4 regions of the Blastococcus sp. SYSU DS0541 genome follow, and region 3 is predicted to be linked to each of the others. Evidence: riboswitches for the same ligand, from Rfam matches in the RefSeq annotation. Region 3 holds a riboswitch; each other region holds the start of a gene.
What was found. A riboswitch is a leader RNA that binds a small molecule or an ion and turns the genes downstream of it on or off. The one in region 3 is predicted to bind cyclic di-AMP.
Positions count from the first base shown of each region.

Region 1: linked by a shared signal. The riboswitch ahead of ACI794_RS12345 (NlpC/P60 family protein) and the one ahead of ACI794_RS11840 (C40 family peptidase) in region 3 are both predicted to bind cyclic di-AMP.
Region 2: linked by a shared signal. The riboswitch ahead of ACI794_RS16365 (hypothetical protein) and the one ahead of ACI794_RS11840 (C40 family peptidase) in region 3 are both predicted to bind cyclic di-AMP.
Region 4: linked by a shared signal. The riboswitch ahead of ACI794_RS15375 (peptidoglycan DD-metalloendopeptidase family protein) and the one ahead of ACI794_RS11840 (C40 family peptidase) in region 3 are both predicted to bind cyclic di-AMP.

Region 1 is NZ_JBJHAD010000010.1:22,866-27,957, reverse strand. It holds gene ACI794_RS12355 (glycosyltransferase family 4 protein) at 1-457, opposite strand, end outside; gene ACI794_RS12350 (M48 family metallopeptidase) at 454-1,719, opposite strand; gene ACI794_RS12345 (NlpC/P60 family protein) at 1,793-2,869, opposite strand; cyclic di-AMP (ydaO/yuaA leader) riboswitch at 2,886-3,033, opposite strand; gene ACI794_RS12340 (hypothetical protein) at 3,250-3,573, opposite strand; gene ACI794_RS12335 (D-alanyl-D-alanine carboxypeptidase family protein) at 3,656-5,092, opposite strand, start outside.
Region 2 is NZ_JBJHAD010000016.1:35,487-40,578, reverse strand. It holds gene ACI794_RS16370 (protein kinase domain-containing protein) at 1-1,594, opposite strand, end outside; gene ACI794_RS16365 (hypothetical protein) at 1,843-2,727, opposite strand; cyclic di-AMP (ydaO/yuaA leader) riboswitch at 2,998-3,124, opposite strand; gene ACI794_RS16360 (bifunctional 3'-5' exonuclease/DNA polymerase) at 3,287-4,897, opposite strand; gene ACI794_RS16355 (DNA-directed RNA polymerase subunit alpha C-terminal domain-containing protein) at 4,911-5,092, opposite strand, start outside.
Region 3 is NZ_JBJHAD010000009.1:87,049-92,140, reverse strand. It holds gene ACI794_RS11850 (carboxyl transferase domain-containing protein) at 1-1,092, opposite strand, end outside; gene ACI794_RS11845 (helix-turn-helix domain-containing protein) at 1,440-2,093, shown strand; cyclic di-AMP (ydaO/yuaA leader) riboswitch at 2,380-2,537, shown strand; gene ACI794_RS11840 (C40 family peptidase) at 2,553-3,071, shown strand; gene ACI794_RS11835 (hemerythrin domain-containing protein) at 3,129-3,611, opposite strand; gene ACI794_RS11830 (Rieske 2Fe-2S domain-containing protein) at 3,608-4,546, opposite strand; gene ACI794_RS11825 (SMP-30/gluconolactonase/LRE family protein) at 4,657-5,092, shown strand, end outside.
Region 4 is NZ_JBJHAD010000014.1:80,374-85,465, forward strand. It holds gene ACI794_RS15355 (sigma-70 family RNA polymerase sigma factor) at 1-485, opposite strand, end outside; gene ACI794_RS15360 (hypothetical protein) at 496-789, opposite strand; gene ACI794_RS15365 (response regulator) at 1,212-1,667, shown strand; tRNA gene ACI794_RS15370 (tRNA-Ile) at 1,706-1,779, opposite strand; cyclic di-AMP (ydaO/yuaA leader) riboswitch at 1,949-2,080, shown strand; gene ACI794_RS15375 (peptidoglycan DD-metalloendopeptidase family protein) at 2,114-3,322, shown strand; gene ACI794_RS15380 (TVP38/TMEM64 family protein) at 3,358-4,026, shown strand; gene ACI794_RS15385 (maleylpyruvate isomerase N-terminal domain-containing protein) at 4,023-4,916, opposite strand; gene ACI794_RS15390 (diguanylate cyclase domain-containing protein) at 5,042-5,092, shown strand, end outside.

The DNA.
Region 1 (5,092 bases), on a different contig from region 3:
GTGGCGCGAGCCGGTCCCGCGTGTACTCGCTGATGTAGGTGAGGACGTCGAGCCCGGCGGCGATCCGCTGCATCAGCTGCCGGCTCCCCGGCAGGGCCACCCACCCCGTCTCGTGGCCGTGCGTGGCGCCCACCAGGTGCCGGACCCCGGCGGCGCGGAGCGTGGGCGCGAGCAGCCCCAGCGGCGCCGCGGCGCCGAAGAAGGCGGTGTCGCAGCCGTAGCGCCCTACCAGGTCCACGGCGACGCGGGCCGTCGCCCGGGTCGGCAGCAGCATGCCGGTCGGGCGGCGCACCACCGGGTACGGCAGCCCCGCGTCGTGCCCCGCCGAGCCCGGGGCGTCCGACGCGAGCACCACGAGGGAGTCCGGCGGTCGCCGCTCCAGCAGCGCGGCGACGAAGGTCTGGATGCCGCCCTGCCGGGGCGGGAAGTCGTTGGTGACGACGAGCGTGCGGCTCACGAACCCTCCAGGCGGGCCCAGTCCTGAGCCATCGCGATCCGCTCCGCGGTGGTGGGGTGGCTGCCGAAGAACCAGTGCCAGGCCGCCGGAGGATCGGGGTCGCCGAGGTTGGTCGCGGCGAGCCGACGCTGCATGTCGATGAACGCCTCCGGGTCGCGGGTGAGCTCGAGGGCGTGCACGTCGGCGCGCTGCTCGATCTGCCGGGACACCAAGTTCTGCACCGGTGTGCCGAGCAGGCCGCCGACGGCGACGAGGAACAGCAGCAGCGGCACGACCCGCGGGTCACCGGGCCGCTCGGCCCCGGCCCGGCGCAGCAGCGGTGCCCAGGTCAGCAGCCAGCCGAGCAGCGCGGTCGCCGCGCCCGCACCCAGCGCCCCCATGAGCGTGCCGGTCAGGACGTCGTCGGCCGCGACGTGCCCCAGTTCGTGGGCGACGATCGACTCGATCTCCGCGTCGGGCAGCTCCCCGAGGAGCGTGTCGTAGACCACGATGCGCCGGGTGGACCCGAAGCCGGAGACGTAGGCGTTGAGCGCCGTCGTCCGCCGGGACGCGTCGGAGACCAGCACGTCCTGCACCGGGGTGCCGTTCTGCTCCGCGAGCGCCAGGAGGTCGCTGCGCAGCTCCCCCGCCGGCAGGGGATCGAAGGTGCTGAACGCCGGCTCGATGACCACCGGGTACAGGAACGAGCCGGCGACCACCAGGCCGGAGACGGCCGCCCCCGCCCACGCCCACCACGTGCGCGGGGCCCGGCGAACCAGCCAGAGGAACGCCAGCACCACGACCACGGTCAACGCCACGCTGATCGCCAGGGAGACCGCGACGTCGCGCAGCCAGAGCCACCACCCGCGGGTGGAGAGGCCGTAGCGGGTGCGCACCGACTCGGCGTAGGCCGAGAGCGGCAGGGTGGCCAGGCGCCCCAGCAGCAGGAGGACCGGCACCCCCACCAGCACCTGGACGAACCACCGGTCGCCCACCCGCGCCGCGACGGCCTGCATCAATCGGGCGCCCAGCGGGGTCAGGCCGAGCACCGCCGACACCCCCAGGCTCAGCAGCAGGGAGACCAGCGACGCCGGCCGCAGCGCGGCCGCGAACGCCTCGGCGCGCTCGATCCGGGCCGGGTCGAGGCCGGCGGTGGGGTCGGGCTCGGTGTAGCCGCCGGGCGGCTCCGGCAGGACGGTCCACGGGGTGCGGACGGCGATCACGACGACGACGGCGATCCCGAGGAGGGCCGCGGCCACCAGGGCGGCCCGGCGAACGCTCACCCGGCCGATCCTAGTGAGCCGACGCCGTCGTCCTCGCCTCCGGACAGGCCGGCCGACAGAGGTCGGGTGGCGGTCAGCCGGCGATGCGACGGGCTCCGTTGTAGTTGCCCATCGAATCCAGGCTCGCCACCTTCACCGGCTGGCCGGAGGTCGAGGCGTGCACCATCTGCCCGTTGCCGATGTACATGCCGACGTGGCTGACCGGGCTGTAGAAGAACACCAGGTCACCGGGCTGCAGCTCGCTGCGCGAGACGGGCTTGCCCATCTGGCTCTGCGACCGGCTCGAGTGCGGGAGCGTCACGCCCGCCGCGGCGTAGGCGTAGGAGGTCAGGCCGGAGCAGTCGAAGGCGTTGGGCCCGCCGGCGCCCCAGACGTACGGGTCGCCGAGCTGGGCCAGCGCGGCGTTCACCGCGGCCTGGGCCGCCGAGCTCGGCGCGACGACGCCGCTGGGCGCCGGGAGGCCGGCCCCGCCGTGCGCCTGCGCCACCTGCTCCCGCTGCGGCGCGGTGAGCTCCTCGTAGCGGCGCTGGTACTCGGCGATCTTCGCCTCCAGCTCCTCCTGCCGGGCGGCGATCTCCTCCACCGTCCGCTGGGCGTCCGCGGCGGCCTTCTCGGCTGCCTCGCGGGACTCCTCGGCGTCCTCGGCGGCCTGCGACACCTCGGTGAGCACGTCGTTGGTGTGCCCGGCGATCGCGTCGAGGGTGCCCAGCTGGTCGACGAGCTGGTCGGCCGAGTCGCTGGTCAGCAGGACGTCGAGCGGCGACATGCCGCTGCCGGTGTAGGCGCTGCGGGCCAGCCGGCGGATGTGCCCGTCGAGGGAACCGAGCCGGGCCTCCGCCTCGGCGGTGGCCTCGCTCGCGGCCTCCGCGTCGCGCTGGTGGCCGGCGAGGACGACCTTGGCCTCGTTGAGCTCCTCGGAGACGACCTCGAGCTCGTGGCTGGCCCGGGCCACCTGGGCGGCGACCGCGTCGGCCGTGCCGGGGACGGCCGACGCCGTGCCCGGGAGGAAGGTGACGGTCATGGCCGCGGCGGCGGTGACCAGCAATCCGGAGCGGAGGGGCCCGGAGCGACGGGCGCGGGAGGAGCTGCACCGGTCGGCGGTGCCGAGCTGTTCGGGGGCGTGCGTCAGCAGTGCGTGAGGGGTCGCCACGTGCGGCGGCTCTCCGTTCTTCCTCTGCAACCGCCGACCGAGTTAGCTGACGGGTTCGGGCTGGGAAGACTGGCCCTATCCCCCGCGCACCGGCGGGCCGGCTGCGGGAGAACTCACCCCAGAACTGCGGTGGGTCCCCGGTACACCTCCGGCGCCGGTGGTGCGCGCCGTGCGGTGATTAGGCGGTGTCCGGTCGAGGCCATCCATCGACGGATGACGACCACCCGGCCGAACGGCGTGAACCCTAACGATCGTGATACCTGCGTGACAAATGATCACTGGAGGAACCCGGCGTGAGGGAGATCCCCAGGTCAGCGGCGCGCCTCCCCGTCGGAGGCTCCGCTGCGGGGCAGAAGCCCCGGTCGGCGCGGTCCGGGACGTCAGCCCGTGCGCCGTCCGCGGGACCGCTCGCCGTCGTGACCGCCGGCCCCGTTCGGGTGACGCAGCGGGGGCACCAGGCCGCCCTCGGCGAGCGCCCGCACGGCCCGGCGCTCGACCTCGTCGAACTCCACCACCACCCCCGGCGGCGGGACGACGACGTCCTCGGCGGCCACGGCGGGACCACCACGGGCCGCCCGCCCGGTCATGGGCACGACGACCGGGTCGACCCCCTGCCAACCCGGCGGGGCGCCGAGCAGCACGGTGACGACGCAGTCGGCGCAGCCGGTCCCGCGGGCAGTGCAGGTGTCGCAGTCGATCAGCATCGCTTCTTCTCCTCCGTGAGTCGCTGCGCACGCTAGGAGGGGTCACCGACATTTCCGGCCGCGCGACCAGGGAACGGGTGCATCAGGTGCCGGCGTACTCCCAGTGCCAGGGCTCCTCGCGCCCGTTCCCCTGGTCGGCCCAGGTCGGGTGCAGGTAGCCGAACCGGCCGGCGTTGGCCTCCATCCACGCGTACTGCGGCGTCCCGAAGGACTGCACGCCACCGCACAGGTCGACCGCCAGGCCCCAACCGTGGTTGCTCGTGCCCGGCACGGCGGCCAGCGCCGGCTTCTCCCCGTACAGCCGCACCTGTGACGCATAGGTGCGGTACGAGTCGGTGATGCACAGCGGGCGGCCGAAGGCGGCCTCGTAGGCCGTCGCCATGGCCCGGTAGGCCGCGGCCGCGTCGCACCTCAGCGAGTGCCCGCCCACCCCCAGGGGGCACATCGCGCTCGGCGGTATCAGGCCGTTCGGGTAGCCGCCCCAGGCCCGGCCGCCGTCGTAGCTGGGCGGGTAGACGGTGTTGCCGCACTCGCTCCGCAACGCCCCCGCGGCCGGCTCCGGGACGGGGACGCGGGCCCGCTGGCCGAGGACCGGGCGACCGATCCCCATCACCTGGTCGCCCGGCAGCGTCCGCACGACGACGGCGCCGGCCCGGGCGTCCGCGGTGACCATGGTCCGCGTGTCGAGGGCGATGCCCACGTGCCCCAGCCCGCCCTCCGGCGAGCCCAGGAAGACCAGGTCGCCGGGGAGCACGTCGGCGGGGTCCACCGGCACGGTGCGGGCGAACAGGTCGCCCTGCGTCGCGGGCAGGGACAGCCCGGTCCGGCCGTAGGCCACCTGCACCAGGGCGCCGCAGTCCCAGGAGTCGGGCCCTGCCGTCCCGGGCGCGTACGGCTGCCCGAGCGCCTCCATCGCCCCGCCGACCGCCGTCAGCGTCTCCATCGGGAGGACGAGCATCGAGGTCGGGCGACCGGGCAGCTGGGCGACCCCGCGCTGGGCGCCGCCCCCGCTCGCAGCCACCGGCACCAGCCGGTCGGGCAGGGCCAGCTCGGGGTCCTGCAACGCGGCGGCGGGCACCTCCGCCAGCCCGGCCGCGCGGAGCTGGTCGACGTAGGCCTGCCAGCTGGCCGCCGTCTGCTCGTTGACCGTCGTCTGCTCCCGCTGCAGCGCCGCGAGCTGGCCGTCGACGACGGCGAGCACGTCGCCGAGCTCCGCGGTGACCGCCTCGGCGGCCGCCTCCAGATCGGCCACCCGCGCCGCCACCTCGTCGGCCCGCACCTGGGCCCGGTCGAGGGCGGCCTGGGCGTGCTCCCGCCGGTCGAGCGCGCTGCGCCGGTGGCTCTCGGCGACGCCGATGACCTGGGCCGCGTGGGCGTCGACCACCTCGAGGAAGCCCATGCCGGACAGGACCTCTCCGGGGTCCCCGCCGTTGAGGAGCAGGGTGAGAGCCGTGACGGAGCCGCCGTCCCGGTAGACGGCGGCGGCGTAACCGGCCACCTCGCGCTGGTGCCCGGCCAG
Region 2 (5,092 bases), on a different contig from region 3:
TGGTCGGCTCGCTCGTGGGGCCGCCGGTCTCCGGCGGGGTCGCCGTCTCCCCCGTCGGGTCGCCGCCCTGCGCCGGGGTGGTCGGCTCGCCCGTCGGGTCGCCGCCCCCGGCCGGGGTCGTGGGGTCGCCGGTGGGCGCCGCGGGACGGCCGGGGGCCGGAGCGCTCCCACCGCCCGCAGCCGGGCCGTTCCGGACCGGGTCCTCCGCCGGGAGCTCCGGGGCGGGCGCGACAGGCTCGGGACGCAGCACCGGCGTCGCACCCCCACCGGTGGAGGGCGCCGGCACGGGCGAGCGCGCGCCGGGCCGCACGGCGACGGAGAGGCGGACCACGTCACCCGGGCGGAGCAGGGTGACCACCGGGTCGAGGCCGGTCACCGTGCCGGGGGCGCGCTCCCGAGTCGGGTCCTCCACCTGCCGGACGGTGAGGCCGAGGGCGCCGAGCTCGGCCGCGACCTCCGCGGCGGGGCGGCCGAGGTAGTCCTCGCTGTGCAAGACCACGCCGGCCGAGGAGTCCGAGGCGGTGGTGTCCGGCCCAGGTCCGGAGACGAGAGCCACCGCACCCGCGCCGAGCAGGAGCAGGGCCACCAGCGGCAGCAGCACCGCGACGAGCGGACGGCGGGCGGATGGTCCGGGCTCCGGACGGGTCACCCGGGCGGGCCGGCGCCTCGCGGCCGCCTTGCGCGCGCGCTCCGCCCGGCGCTCACGCTGCACCGGCGCCGCCACCACCGACTGCGTCGGGGCCTCGCCGGACGGCCGCCGGATCGTCTCCTCGATCGCGGCGAGGAAGGCCCCGCCGTCGCGCGGGCGCTCGTCGGGGTCCTTGACCAGGGCGGCGTCGATGAGGGCGCGGACGTCCGGCGGCAGCTCCGCAGGGAGGGGCTCGGGGGCCTCCTGCACCTGCTTGAGCGCGACGGTGACCGGGTTGTCGCCGTCGAAGGCGGGGTGCCCGGTGAGGGACTCGTAGCCGACCAGGCCGAGGGCGTAGACGTCGCTGGCCGGGCTGACGTGCTCCCCCCGCGCCTGCTCGGGCGACATGTACTGGGCGGTGCCCACGACCTGGCCGGTTCCGGTGATCGGGGCGCTCCCCGCCGACCACGAGATGCCGAAGTCGGTGAGCTTCACCGTGTCGTCCGGGCCGAGCAGGATGTTGGCCGGCTTCACGTCGCGGTGCACCACGCCGGCGCGGTGCGCCTCGGCCAGGCCCGCGGCCGCCTGCCGCAGCAGCGCCAGCGTGGCCCGGGTGTCCAGCGAGCCCTCCTCGGCCAGCCGCGCCGAGAGCGACGTGCCCTCGACCAGCTCCATCACCAGGTAGGCCAGGTGCTCGCCCGTGTCCGGGGCCGTCGTCTCCCCGTAGTCGAGGACGGCGGCGATGTTCGGGTGGCTCAACCCGGCCGCGTGGCGGGCCTCGGCGCGGAAGCGGGCGACGAAGACGGGGTCGTCGGCGTACTCGCTGCGGAGCACCTTGACCGCCACCGTCCGGTGGAGCTGCTGGTCACTGGCCCGCCAGACCTCGCCCATGCCACCGACGGCGATGAGCTCGTGGAGCTGGTAGCGGCCGTCCAGGCATCGTCGGCTGGTTCCGGCCGTGGTCACTCCCGAATCTCCCGAATCTCCTCGTGTCGGTGCTCGCGAGGTCCACCCCGTGCGTCCTCGCGTGCCCGTGCGCCTCTCATGGGTGCCCACCACGAGGGGGCCTGAACCGCGACACGCCCGACGAGGTTGCAAGCGGCGGTCGGCCGGGCCGACCGCCCTACCGGCCGCGGGGATCCGCTCCGAGAGGGACAGCACGCAGGCACCCGGCCGGGATCCGCCGGGTCACCTGGGAGCCGCTGCGGGAGTGCTCAGTTGTAGTTGACGTGCACGTGGTCGAAGTGGTTCGCCGTGCCGCTGCCGCGGTCCTCCATGGCCTGCCAGGAGCCGCCCGGCGAGGAGAGCATCCGCTGCTCCCAGATGAGGTAGTCCACGCCGAGCTCGGCCCAGTGCGCGCGGTGGTACTCGACGATGGCGTCCCCGAGGGCGGCGTTCGACATCACCATGTAGTCCAGCGCCAGCCCCGAGGGGTGCCCGCCCGGGTCGGCGGCGCTGGGCCGGGTGCCGCCCAGGGTGATCCCCGCGGCGCCGGGCACGTTGCTGACCACGGCGTCGGCCGCGGCCTGGACCTGCGGGCGCACGCTGCCGGAGCTGTTGGTGATGCGGGCGACGGCGGAGGCCGCCACCGAGGCGGCGGCGGTGGCTGCCGCCCGCGCCTGCTGCGTCGGGCTGGCCGGGGCCGCCGGGGCGTGCTCGTGGGCCTGCTCGGCCGCCGCGGCCTCCGCCGCCGCGGCCTCCTCGGCCGCCTTCTTCTCGGCCTCGGCGCGGGCCACGGCCTCCGCCTCCGCCTTCTGCCGGTCCAGCTCCGCCTGGTCGGCGGCGGCCTGGGCCTGCTGCGCGGCGGCCTGGTCGGCCTCGCGCGTGCTGCGGCTGGCCGCCAGGTCCTCCAGCGCCTGGAGGTCCTCGGTGACGTCGACGGGGCCCGACTGCGCGGAGAGGCCCAGCTCCTGGGCGACGCTGACGGACTCGGAGGTGGTGGCCCCGGCCTGGACGGCGGGGTCGGTACCGACGAGGCCGTTGACCAGGACGGCGCCGGCGACCGCGACGGCGAGGTAGAGGGCCGGCCGGCGGACGGACGCCGGCGGGCGGTGGAGGGCGAGCCGGCCGCGTCGGCCGGTGGTGGTGCGGGGGTCCATGGTGTTCGGGTGCTCCGGGGTGTGGGGCGCGGTCGGCCGGTGACGGCGGACCGCGGAGGATGCGGACAGCGGGCCCGGGCGCGGGTCGCGGGGCCGGCACGCAGCGGCGGGGAGGCCGGTGCGGGTCGGCGGGCGACCGGCGGGGCGCCGGGCGGCGCGTGCGATCAGATCCGCGGACGGGCCCGGAGGCGGCGGTGCCGGCGGGCGCAGGGTCGTGCGGCGGTGCAGGGGCGCGCCATTCGGGGCGGCTCTCCGTTTCTTCCGTGGTGCCGCCTACCGGGTTAGCTGACGGATTCGGGCGCAGGAAGTCGCCCTACCCGCGCCGTCACGTGGCCGGCGCGCGATTCACCCCAGTGCTGCGGTGGGTCCCCGGCCCGTCCCGGAGGACGGCTCGGCGGCGCCCGGCGGACCTCCCCTGGCGGGGAGAGAACGACCGGCCGGGCCCAGCCACCGTAACCGTCGTTATGCAGTCGTGACAATCCGCAGGCGCCGATTTCCAGGACGTGACGTGTGTCGCGGTGGGCCGCCGGCCCGGTCGGTGGTGTAGCGCGGGCGCGCGTCAGCCGGCGTCCGCCCAGGACCGCACGACGGCGACGTCGAGCGGGAAGTCGACGGGAAAGGCGCCGAACAGCAGCCGCCCGGCGGTCGCCGCGGCGGCGCGGACCGCCTCGGCCACCTCGTCGGCCAGGTGCTCGGGCGTGTGCACCACCACCTCGTCGTGGAGGAAGAACACCAGGTGCGGCCGCGCGCCGACGGTGTCGCCGTCCCCGAGCCGCCACAGCCGGTTGCGGAGGTCGGCCAGCCAGCACAGCGCCCACTCCGCGCCCGTGCCCTGGACGACGAAGTTGCGGGTGAACCGGCCCCAGGCGCGGCGGGCCCGGTCCCCTTCCTCGTGCGGCCACGCCCCGGGCCGCGGCGACCCCCGGCCGAGCAGGGTGTGCACCACCTCGCCGCACTCCCCGGCGCGGGCGGCGTCCTCCACCAGCCCGATGGCGCGGGGGTAGCGGCGCGCCAGCCGGGGCATCATGCGCCCGCTCTCACCCCGGGTGCCGCCGTACATCGCGCCGAGGATGCCGAGCTTGGCGTCGGCCCGGGTGGCCACGGTGCCCGCGGCGACCATCCCCGCGTAGAGGTCGGCGGCCCGCGCCGCCTCGGCCATGGCCCCGTCCCCGCTCATCCCCGCCAGCACCCGCGGCTCCAGCTGGGCGACGTCGGCGACGACGAACCGCCACCCCTGGTCGGCGACCGCCGCTGGCCGGACGACGGTGGGCACCGAGAGCGCCCCACCCCCGGAGGACGCCCACCGCCCGGTCACCACCCCACCGGGGACGAAGACCGCGCGGAACCGGCCGTCGCGCACCCAGGTGTCCAGCCACGCCCACCCGTTGGCCGCGAGCAGCCGGGACAGCTTCCGGTACTCCAGGAGGGCCGGGATGCCGGGGTGGTCCAGCTGCTCCAGCGTCCAGGACCGGGTATCGGCGATCGGCAGCCCGGCGTGCTGCAGGACCCGCAGCAGCTCGCCGGGCGAGTCGGGGTTGAGCGCGGGCGCCCCGAACGACCTCCGGACCTCGCCCAGCAGCCGCTCGAGGACCGCCGGGCGAGCACCGGCCGACGGGCGCGGACCGAGCAGGCCGGTCAGCAGGCGCTCGTGCACGTCGGTGCGCCACGGCAGCCCGGTGTGCGCGAGCTCGGCCGCGACCAGCGCACCGGAGGACTCCGCGGCCAGCAGCAGGGCGAGCCGGTCCCGTTCCGGCGAGGCGGCCACGGTCGCCTGCTGGCGCCGGTGCTCGGCCAGCGGGTCGAGGAGGTCGGCGGGGTCGGCCAGCGGGAACAGGGCCGACTCCGGCGGCGGGCCGGGCGCCAGCGCGTCCCAGCCCGGGGTGTCCTCCCCGGCCAGCAGCTCCCGGGCGGCGAACGGCGACCGCCGCAGGATCGCGTGGCCCAGCCGCAGGTCGCTGCACCGCTCCACCCGGACCCCGGCCGCGAGCAGCGCCGGGTACCAGCGGGTGGTGTCGTCCCACACCCAGCGGACCGGCGCGGGGCCCGTCTCGCGCCGACGCACGTACCCGGCCAGCGCCGCCCGGTCCAGCCGCGCGCCGGTCGCCCCGTCCGCGTCGAGCTCGACGGCCTCCACCGCCTCACCGCTGCGCCGGAGCAGGACCCGCTCCACCCGCGCCCCGGGCCTACGGGGTCGGCGGGGCGCCCCGGCCGAGCAGCCGGTGCAGGCAGCGCGCCGGCAGGACCAGGACCGCGCGGGCGACGTGCACGCCCAGGCGGAGCAGGTCGGCGTAGTCGGGCGGGCGGACGGCGGGAGGGTCCCCGGCCCCGCCCGGCGTGGAGCGGCCGGCGGGGGCGACGGGCCGGG
Region 3 (5,092 bases):
CCCCGGGCCCCCGGGCAGCGCGAGGGCGGTGATCGTGCCGGCGGCGGGGACGGCGCCGTCGGTGGTGACCGTCTCCGCGACGACGCGTGCCTGGACCGCGGTGCCGAGCGGCCGGGGCGCGCCGTCGGCGAGGCGGAGGTCCGCGAGGGTCGCGCCGACGGCGACCCGCAGCTGCAGCCGCACGAGGTCCAGCCCCAGCGTCTCCTCGGTGACGGTGTGCTCGACCTGCAGCCGCGGGTTGCACTCGAGGAAGGTGAACCGGTCGGGGTCGTCGGCGGAGACGAGGTACTCCACCGTGGCCAGGCCGCGGAAGCCGTCGCCGACGACGCCGCGCGCCGCCGTGGCCAGCCGGGCGCGGACGGCGTCGGGCAGGCGCGGCGCGGGGGCGATCTCGACGACCTTCTGCCGGGTGCGCTGCAGGGAGCAGTCCCGGTCGCCGAGGGCGACGACGCCGCCCCGCCCGTCTCCCAGCAGCTGCACCTCGATGTGGCGGGCGCGCTCGAACAACTCCTCGGCCAGCAGCTCACCGTTGCCGAAGGCGACACGCGCCTCGCCCCGCACCGCCGCCACGGCCGCGGCGACGTCGTCACCCCGGCGCAGCACCCGGGTGGCCCGCCCCCCTCCGCCGAACCGGGCCTTGAGCATGATCGCGCCGACCTCGTCGAGCAGGTCGGCGACCGCCGCCGCGTCCCCGTCGGCCGCGCGCAGGACGGGCACGCCGGCCTTCGCTGCCCGTGCGCGGGTGAGCGACTTGTCGCCCAGCACGGCCAGGTCCTCGGCGCTCGGCCCGACGACGGCGCGGCCGGCCTGCGCGCACGCACGGGTCAGGTCGGGGGTCTCGGAGAGGAAGCCGTAGCCGGGGTGGACGAGGTCGCATCCGGTGGCGACCGCCGCCTGCACGATCGCCGCGGCGTCGAGGTAGGCGGCCGGGCCGCTGCCGGGGAGGACGTGCACCTCGTCGGCGGCCGCCAGGTGCGCGGCGTCGGGCTCGTCGGCGGCGGTGACGGCCACCGAGGCCAGCCCCTCGGCGGCGGCGGCGCGGGCGATGCGGACGGCGATCTCGCCGCGGTTGGCGATGAGCAGGCGGGCCACCCGGGGATGCTCGCACGCGCCCCGGACGCCACTGTGGCCCCGGTCACCGCGGCCGGGTGCTCCGCCGCTCAGCCCGCACAGGTTCGCCGGAGAACGTCGCCTTCTGCCCCGCCGGAGTGGGCAGAGAGTGAGCGCCCGACCGACACCTCGCTGGCACAGTCGCCCTCTGCCCCGCCGGAGTGGGCAGAGAGTGAGCGCGCCACCCAAACCTCCCCGGCGCAGTCGCCCTCTGCCCCGCCGGAGTGGGCACAGTCGCCCTCTGCCCCGCCGGTGTGGGCAGAGGGCGACTGTCCACAGATGGACACCAGGGGTCGTGCCGCACCGCCTCCGGTGGAGAGGCTCGGCCGGTGACCGACGACGGTGGGCCGGCGGAGTTCGACCTGTGCGGTCTGGTGCGGCGGATCCGCCGCCGGGCGGACCTGTCCCAGCGGGAACTGGCGGCTCGGTTGGGCGTCTCCAAGTCCACGGTGGCGGCCGTGGAATCCGGTGACCGTGGCATGGACGCCGGGATGCTCGCGGCCGCCGCGGCGCTTGCCGGCCTCCGGCTCGGCCTGCTCGATGACGCGGGACGACCGGTCGCGGGCATGGCGGCGGGCACGGTCCGCGACAGGGTCGGCCGACGGTTCCCCGCCCATCTCGACACGATGCTGAGCGAGGAGCGCGCCTCGCGGTGGGAGCACCAGCCCCGGCGACCACGACCGACGTACACCTTCGACCGTCGATGCCCCTGGGTGGACCCCGCCGACCGCGAGCGCGACCGCCCGGACGACCACCTCGTCCCCCGGCCCGGCGACTCCCCGGAGGAGCGCACCGCGGCCCGTCGGGCGGCCGCCGCCCGACGGCGGCAGGAGGAGCTCCGGCGGCGATTCGAGTCGGGAGCCTTCCGGCACCTCGACGACGGCTGGTCGTGCGCGTGCCCACCGGCATGCCACGAGCTCGACGACCGGAGCGGCCGGCCGGTGCACGTCGAGGACTGCCTGTGCGGCTGCGACGTCGGCTGAGGAATTGGCTACGAGGTCGGAGTGGCCGAGCACGCAGAGTGCAGGAGCGCCGCTGTCCGGAGAAGTACAGGGCCGCACACGGTCGGTAACCCGGTGCCGAGGCGGCCCGTCCGGGGCCGACGGATCTCCCGTGGTCGGCTCGCGAGTCGCGGTCCGGAGCCCCGCGCGGACTCCGCCCCGCGACCCCCACGGGTGGCGTGTCGGCCGCTTTGTGACCTTTCCGTGACCGACCTAGCGTCGTCGCCGGTCCGGCCGGGCTCCCCCGTCACCGCCCCCGGTGACACCCGGACGGACACCGCCGAACCGGGCGCCGGCGCACGCCGGAGCCCGGACCGGGGACCCACCGCAGTAGTGGGGTGAAGCGCCACCGGCCTGTCCGGGGCGCCGGGCGCGTTCCCCGCCCGAACCCGTCAGCTCACCCGGTAGGCGGTTGTCGGAGAACAGGAGAAACCGTCGTCCATGACGACCACTCGTACGACCACCACCCGTCGCTCGCTCCGCGGAGCGGCGCTCGCGCTCCTCACCGGTGCGGGGATCGCCCTCACCCCGTTCACCGCCACCGCCTCCACCGGTGACGGCGGCGGCGGCACCGGCACCGTCGTCACCACCACCGCCGTCGCCCCCAACCACGCCGCGCAGGTCGCCGTCGACACGGCGCTGGCGCAGCAGGGGAAGCCCTACATCTGGGGCGGCACCGGCCCGGGGGGCTACGACTGCTCCGGTCTCACCTGGTCGGCCTACCAGGCGGCGGGCATCGAGATCCCGCGGACCTCCCGCGCCCAGTCGACCGCCGGCCACTACGTGGACCGGGCCTCCCTGCAGCCCGGCGACCTGATCTTCTTCTACGACCCGGTCGGCCACGTCGGCATGTACATCGGCGACGGCCTGATGGTGCACTCCTCGACCTTCGGCAACCCGGTCGCGGTCGTGCCCGTCGACAGCATGTGGGGCTACAACACCGCGCGCCGCATCGTCTGAGCGCCTGCGACGGCGGGTCCCAGGTCGTCCGCGCACGACCGGGGGCCCGCCGCGCGGCTACAGGTGGCGCAGGGTGGCGCGCTTGAGCCGGATGATCAGCCGCATCCCGCCGGACTCGGCCAGCTCCTGCTTCCGCGCGCGCAGCTGCTCACCGAGCTCCTCGAGGCGCTGCTCCCCCAGCGCGTGCGACTGGGGGAACATCCGCTCCTCCTCCTCCATCGTGTGGTGGCGCACCGTCTTCTCCAGCATGCGCACCTCGGTGGCGAACTCCGGGTCGGTGACGTCCATGCGCATGACGGTGGCGACCTGGTCGTCGATCTGCCGGTGCTCGGCGTGCGCGAGGGCCAGCAACGGGGAGACGTCGGGGACGGCGGGGTAGAAGAGCTCGTCCTCGATCTGGGCGTGGATCTCGATCTCGCGCAGGAACTCGTCCCGGAGCTCCTCCCGGCGGGCGGCCTGCCCCTCGGTCGTCTCCGCCAGCTCGCGCAGCAGCCCGCGCAGCACGTCGTGGTGCGCGATCAATACCTCGTCGGCCTTCACCGGGACGCCTCCTCCACCGTGGTCACGGCCGTCGGGGTGCGCCAGCGGGCCCGCCGCCGCACCTCCACCGCGCCGTCGCGGACGCGGGTGTCGTAGCAGGGCAGCGGCGCCGTGGACGGCCCCTGCGCCGGCTCCCCGGTGTCGAGGTCGAACCGCGACCCGTGCCACGGGCACACCAGCTCGTCCCGGTGCAGCCACCCCTCCGCCATGGGGCCGCCCAGGTGCGGGCAGCGCCCGCCCAGCGCGCGCACCTCGTCCTCGGTGCGGATCAGCACCACCGGCACACCGTCTGCGTCGACGCCGAACGGCTCGCCGTCGGGGAGGTCGGCGAGGCGGGCGACCGGCGTGAACCGGCGGGGCGACCGGCCGGCCGCGGAGTGGTCGACACCCAGCCGGTGCCGGTAGGAGAGCGCACCGCCCAGGTAGCCGCTGGCCAGGACGATCGCGTAGCCCGCGGCGGCGGTGACCCGGGCCCGCACCGCGCGCCCACGCCCCCGGTCCACGAACGACCACGTCTGCAGCGCGAGCGCGGTGCTGTTGAGCGCGGCGTGCACCAGACCGACGCGGCGCGCCTCGTCGTGGGCGTGCTGCCAGTCGGTCATGCCGGTCGCGGCGGCGCCCACCGCGCCGGCGATCCCGAACCCGACGACCGTGCGCGCCGCCTGGCCGGTACCCGGGCCGCCGCGGCCGGTGGCGTCGAGCCCGTCGAGCAGCGCGGCCGCACCCCAGGCGCCGATCGGCACGGTGACGAGGAACGGGTGCAGGGGGTGGCCGAACCAGACGCCGTGCAGCAGGTCCTGCAGCGGGCGGGCGTAGCGGCCCGCCAGCAGGAAGGTCAGCGAGATCCCGTGCTCGACCTGGTAGCTCGGCGCGTCCAGCACCTCCATCCGCTCGACCCGGCTCACCGCCCGCTCGAGGAGGTTCCGGACGCTCACCGGTGCGCGTCTTCCGTGGCCATGCCCGGACCCGTGCCCAGCCCGCCGCGGCGGAAAACGGGAGGTGGCGGGCTCGTGCGCCCGCCCGGATGGTCGTAGCGTCCGGCGGCATGGCTGATCGAGCGTTCCGGACGGTGCTGGAGGGCGGCTCCTTCTTCGAGGGTCCGCGGTGGCACGACGGGCAGTGGTGGGCGTCGGACTTCTACCGGCACACGGTGAGCCGGGTGACGCCGGGGAGCCCGGAGACCGTCGTCCTCGAGGTGGAGAACCAGCCCTCGGGGCTGGGCTGGCTCCCCGACGGCTCGCTGCTCGTGGTGTCGATGAAGGACCAGCGGCTGCTGCGGGTCGCCGACGGCCAGGTGTCCACCCACGCCGACCTCTCCGGGGTCTGCGGCGGCTACCTCAACGACATGGTGGTCGACGGCGTCGGCCGGGCGTACGTCGGCGACTTCGGCTTCGACCTGATGGGCGGCGGCGCGCCGGCGGCGGCGTCGCTCAAGCGGGTCGACCCCGACGGCACGGTGACCGTCGTCGCCGAGGGGTTGC
Region 4 (5,092 bases), on a different contig from region 3:
GCCCGCGTGCGGTTGAGCTGGGCGGCCACCGCGCCGGCCGTCGAGCCGAGCTCGGCAGCGAGCGAGCGGGTGTCCTGCCCGGCCACCTCGTGGGCCAGCAGGGTGACCCGCTCCCGGTCGCCGAGCCGGCGCAGCGCGGCGCTCACGGCGTCCCGGTCCTCGCGCGCCAGCACGTCCTCGTCCGGTGCGGCGGAGGGGTGGAGGTCGACGACGCGGTGCTGGTTCCGCCGCTGCCGGTCCTGCTCCCGCCACAGCGAGGTGACGACGTTGCGCGCGGTGACGATCGCGTAGGGCTCGAGCATCCCCGGCTCGATCCGTCCGGCCGCGGCCAGCACGCGGGCCAGCGTCTCCTGCACCAGGTCGTCCACGGTGGCGGCGTCCCGGACCCGGGACGCGACGATCCGCCGGACGAGCGGCACGAGCGCCATGAACTCGACCGACCCCGGTCGCTCCTCCTCGGAGCCAGCCGGCCCCGCGGCTGCCATGGGCCGGACGCTACAACCGGCGGACGCGCACCGCCTCCCCTCCCGCGCACGGCTCGGGCCGGGCTTCAGCCGGGGGCGCGAGGAGCCGCTCTCCCAGCGAGCGTCGCTCACCGGCGCGCTCGCGCAGCAGCGACGCCAGCACCGGGCTCGTGGCCTGATCGGCGCGGCGTTCGAGGATCTCGGCGGTCACCAGGTGCCCGGCCGCCCGTCGCATCCGCGCGAGCCGCCGGAGCCGCTCCTGGCGCTGGGGCGGCCCGTCCTGGAGTCCCGCGGACCTGACGCGCGCATGCTGGTCCGTGGTCATGGCACACCTCGAATTCCTGCCGGTTCCCCGTGCACCGGTGAGGACGCGGCGACGCGCACCGCATGACGCGCAGGTCCAGGACGACGTGACGAGGCGCGGATCCCGCGTCATGCACCAGGGATCCGCGCCTCTTCCAGCGCGGGACCGACCGGTGCCGCGTCATGCGTCGCGTCATGCACCGCGTCCTGCCGCGTATCAGTCAGAGAGCCTCCGGCGCGGGGCGGACGGGAGGCGGGGGCGTGACCAGAGGGGGGACCATGCGCCACCGCTCCGGTGCCATGACGCTGTGCGGATCCGTCGGGCGCGGAGGGAGGCCGGTGACGGCGACCGGGCGCGGCACGGCCCTGCACGGCAGCCGGGAAGGGGCGCACGCGGTCCGCGCGTTCCGTGACGCACGGGGGGCACGGAAGGCGGGACGAGAGGTGTCCGAGATCCGGGTGGTGGTCGTGGACGACCACCCCTTCCTGCGGGAAGCGCTCACCGAGCTGCTCGAGGCGGCCGGCGGCATCGCCGTGGTCGGGCAGTGCGCGGACGGGACGGAGGTCGCCGACGCCGTGCGGCAGCTGCGCCCCGACGTCCTGCTCCTGGATCTGCAGATGCCCGTGATGGACGGCCTGACGGCGGCCCGTGGTGTGCGGACCGCTCACCCGGAGGTCCGCATCGTCTTCCTCACCGGCGGCCTCGACCCGGCCAGCGTCCGCGAGGCCCGGGCGATCGGCGCAGCCGGCTACCTGCTGAAGGACGACGATCCCGCCGAGCTCTCCGGTCACATCCGGGCCGTCGCGGCCGGCGGCTCGGCGTGGCACCCGCGCGCCGCGGCACTGCTCGGCGACGAGCCCGGGACGGCGGACCCCGAACCGCACGACCCGGGAACGTGACACTCCTCATGTCCGGGCCTCGCCCAGAGGGCGCCGAGTGGGGCGGGTGGGGCTCGAACCCACGACCCAGGGATTATGAGTCCCATGCTCTGACCGGCTGAGCTACCGCCCCGGCTCTAGCAGCCTGCCAGACGCCGGTACGTCACCCGCGTCGCGACTCGGGACCCGAGTGGCGGACCGAGATGGTTCGTTATGCGCCTGTGACATATCCAGGTTTAGCTTGTACCGTCTCTCGCGGCCCACCCGATCCCGCTCCCGAACCCGGGGGCTCGGGCGGGCCCCGCCGAACTCCGCGGTCTGACCGCCGCGGGGACCGGGGACCCATGTTCTCTGGGGTGAATCCCGCCTGCGCCTCCACGGGCAGGCTGGTAGGGCACGTTCCGGCCCGAACCCGTCAGCTGACCTGGTAGGCGGACCGAGGAACGGAGACCGTCGCCTTGGCGACCATGCACCACCTGCGCCGCAGCCTGCGGCGACCACGCCGCGCCGCCGGCCGGGCGACCATCGCCCTCACCGCGCTGCTGGCCCTGTCCCTGATCGGGACGCAGTCCTCGTCGGCGGCCCCGAGTGGAGCGCAGAGCGAGCACGACCGCGTCGCCGCCGAGGTCGCGACGATCGAGCAGCGCGTCCGCGAGGCCGAGGAGCGGCTGCAGCAGATGACGCTGCAGGCCGAGGAGGCCAGCGGCGCCGTGCTCACCGCCCAGGCCGAGCTCGACCGCGCCAGGCAGCACGCCGACGCGATCGCCGCCGAGCTCGCCGCCGTCCGGGAGGCCGTCGGCCGCACCCAGGACGACGTCGCCACCCTGGGCCGGGAGGCCTACATGGGCAGCGACGAGGCGTTCACCGAGCTCGAGATGGTCCTGCACGCCGAGGGCCCGGGTGAGCTGCTGCAGCAGGCCGCGACGCTGGATCTGCTCGGCGAGGACCGCGCCCGGGTCCTGGAGGAGCTGCGGATCGCCGAGGCGCGCGAGGCACGGCTCGACCAGGAGGCCAAGGCCGCCGTCGCCGAGCGCGACGCCGCCGCCCGCACGGCGCAGGAGGCCCAGGCGGAGGCCGACCGTCTGCTCGCCGCGGCGCAGTCCGAGTTCGACGCCTTGACCGCGGAGAAGGCCAGCCTGGACCAGCAGCTGCGGGACGCGGAGATCCGGCTGCTCGAGGTCAGGGGCGCCGAGGACGCCGCCCGCGCGTACGACGCCGCGCAGGCGGCGGAGCAGGCCGCGGTCATGACGGTGGCGGCCGCGCCGGGTGGTAGCGGTGCCGCGCTCACCCAGGGCCGGGTCACCTCCTGCTACGGGGCGCGCTGGGGCACGATGCACCTCGGCGTGGACATCGCCGCGCCGATCGGCACCCCGATCTACACGCCCGAGCCGGGCGTGGTGCTGCAGGCCGGGCCGGCCAGCGGCTTCGGGCTCGCCGTCGCGATCCAGCACCACGACGGGGTCATCACCGTCTACGGGCACGTGAACCAGTTCTTCGTGTCACCGGGGCAGGTCGTCAGCGGCGGGCAGCAGATCGCCGAGGTCGGCAACCGCGGCCAGTCCACCGGTCCGCACCTGCACTTCGAGGTGCACCGCGGCGGCCTCTACGCCGACCGGACGAACCCCGTCCCGTGGCTGGCGCAGCGCGGCATCTCCCTGGGCGGCAGCTGCAGCTGACCGGTCCCGCGCGCCCCGTGCGGCAGGATCGGGGCGTGCGGACGGCGGTGGATCGGACCTGGCTGCGGGCAGCCGTCCTCGGCGTCCTGCTGGTCGGCGGTGCGACAGCGGCGCTGACGCTGGACCTGCCGTCGGCGGACCACCTGCGGGCGGCCGTGGCGGGCGCCGGCGTCGCCGCCTGGCCGGTGCTGGTGGGCGCCGTGGCGCTCGTGCTGCTGGCGCCGGTGCCGCGGTCGGTCGTCTCGGCCCTGCTCGGCGCGGTCTTCGGGCTGGCGGCGGGGCTGGCCGTGGCGTTCGCCGGCGGGCTGCTCGCCGCCGTCCTGGCGTTCGGGCTCGCCCGTGGGCTGGGGCGCCCGGCCGTCGCCCGGCTGGCCGGGCCGCGCCTGGACCGGTTGGTCGCGGGGCGCTCGTTCGCTGCGGTGCTGGTCACCCGGCTGGTGCCGGTCGTGCCCTTCGTCGGCGTCAACTACGGGGCCGGCCTGGCGGGTGTCCAGCTGGTGCCCTTCGTGGCCGCCACGGCCGTGGGGCTGGTCCCGAGCACGGTGCTGCAGGTCGGCGTCGGCGCCTCGGCCGGCGTGCTCCTGGCCCACCTGGGCGCTTCCGTCGTCGTCCCGGGCACCGTCTGCGCCCTCGTCGCGCTCGCTGCCGGCATCGCCTGGTGGTGCCGGGGCCGGACGACGCGGCTCGCGCGCGGCAACGCCTAACCGCGGCCGAACAGCCGCCCGAGCACGCCGCCGGCGCCACCGACGGTGCGGGCGGCCAGCTGCAGGATCGGTCCGCCCGGGATGCCCGGCACCTGCTGCACGATCGGCGCCAGCTGCAGCAGGCCCGGCACGTCGTGCACCTTCAGCCTGCGGCGGGCCGCCGCCGGGACGGGGTTGACCCGCCCGGACGCGGCATCGAGCAGAAGGGCGGCGGCGGCCTCGACGGCCGGCCCCTCGACGACCCCGGCCGGCACCCGGCGCACCTCCCACCCGCCGCCCGCCGAGGTGAACCCCCAGCCGCCGTCGGGCGTGACCAGGCTGACCCGCCCGGAGATGCCGGTCGAGGCCGCGAGGGCGCCGGTGACGTCCGTCAGCGCCGCCAGCCCCGACTGCAGCACCGAGGTGGGCGGCGGTTCCGCGCCGCAGGAGACCAGGTCCAGCCCGTGGACGGCGAGCTCGTACGCCTGGCCGAGGACGACGCTGAGCAGCGGCAGCCGGCCGACGACGGAGACCGCGGGCGCGGTGTCGAGCTCCACGGGCTCCTCGGCCAGGTACCGGGCGGTCGCCTCGCGGTTGCGGCGCACCGCGGCCAGCACCTCCTCCCGCGAGGCGCCGCGGTGGGCTGCGGTCACCCGCGCGTTCACCGCGTCCGGGTCCGGCGGCGTCCCGGTCGCGCCGGCCCGCGCCGAGGCGACGAGGTCGCGCAGGGCGGCGTGGTCGTCCCAGCAGCCCAGGTGCACGCAGATCTCGTGCGCCCGCCACCCCGGCAGGCGTGAGGAGCGGTCGAGGTCCACCGACTCCGCCTGGGCCAGGAAGACGTCCCACGCCTCCAGCACCATGCCGGCGACGACGTCCCGACCGGCCTCGGCCATGCCCTGGTGCGCGCCCACGGCGCAGGCCCTACCCGCACGTCGCGCGGTGCAGGCATCGCCGATCGTGGCCCCGGTCACGCGCACGAGGATGACGGCGCCAGGCACCGCCGGCGGGCTCGGGAGGACTCTCGGGGTCGGCGGCTGTGGCGGAGCCGGCGCGCGGGCTCCCCGCGCCGGCGGCCTACCGGGAGGGC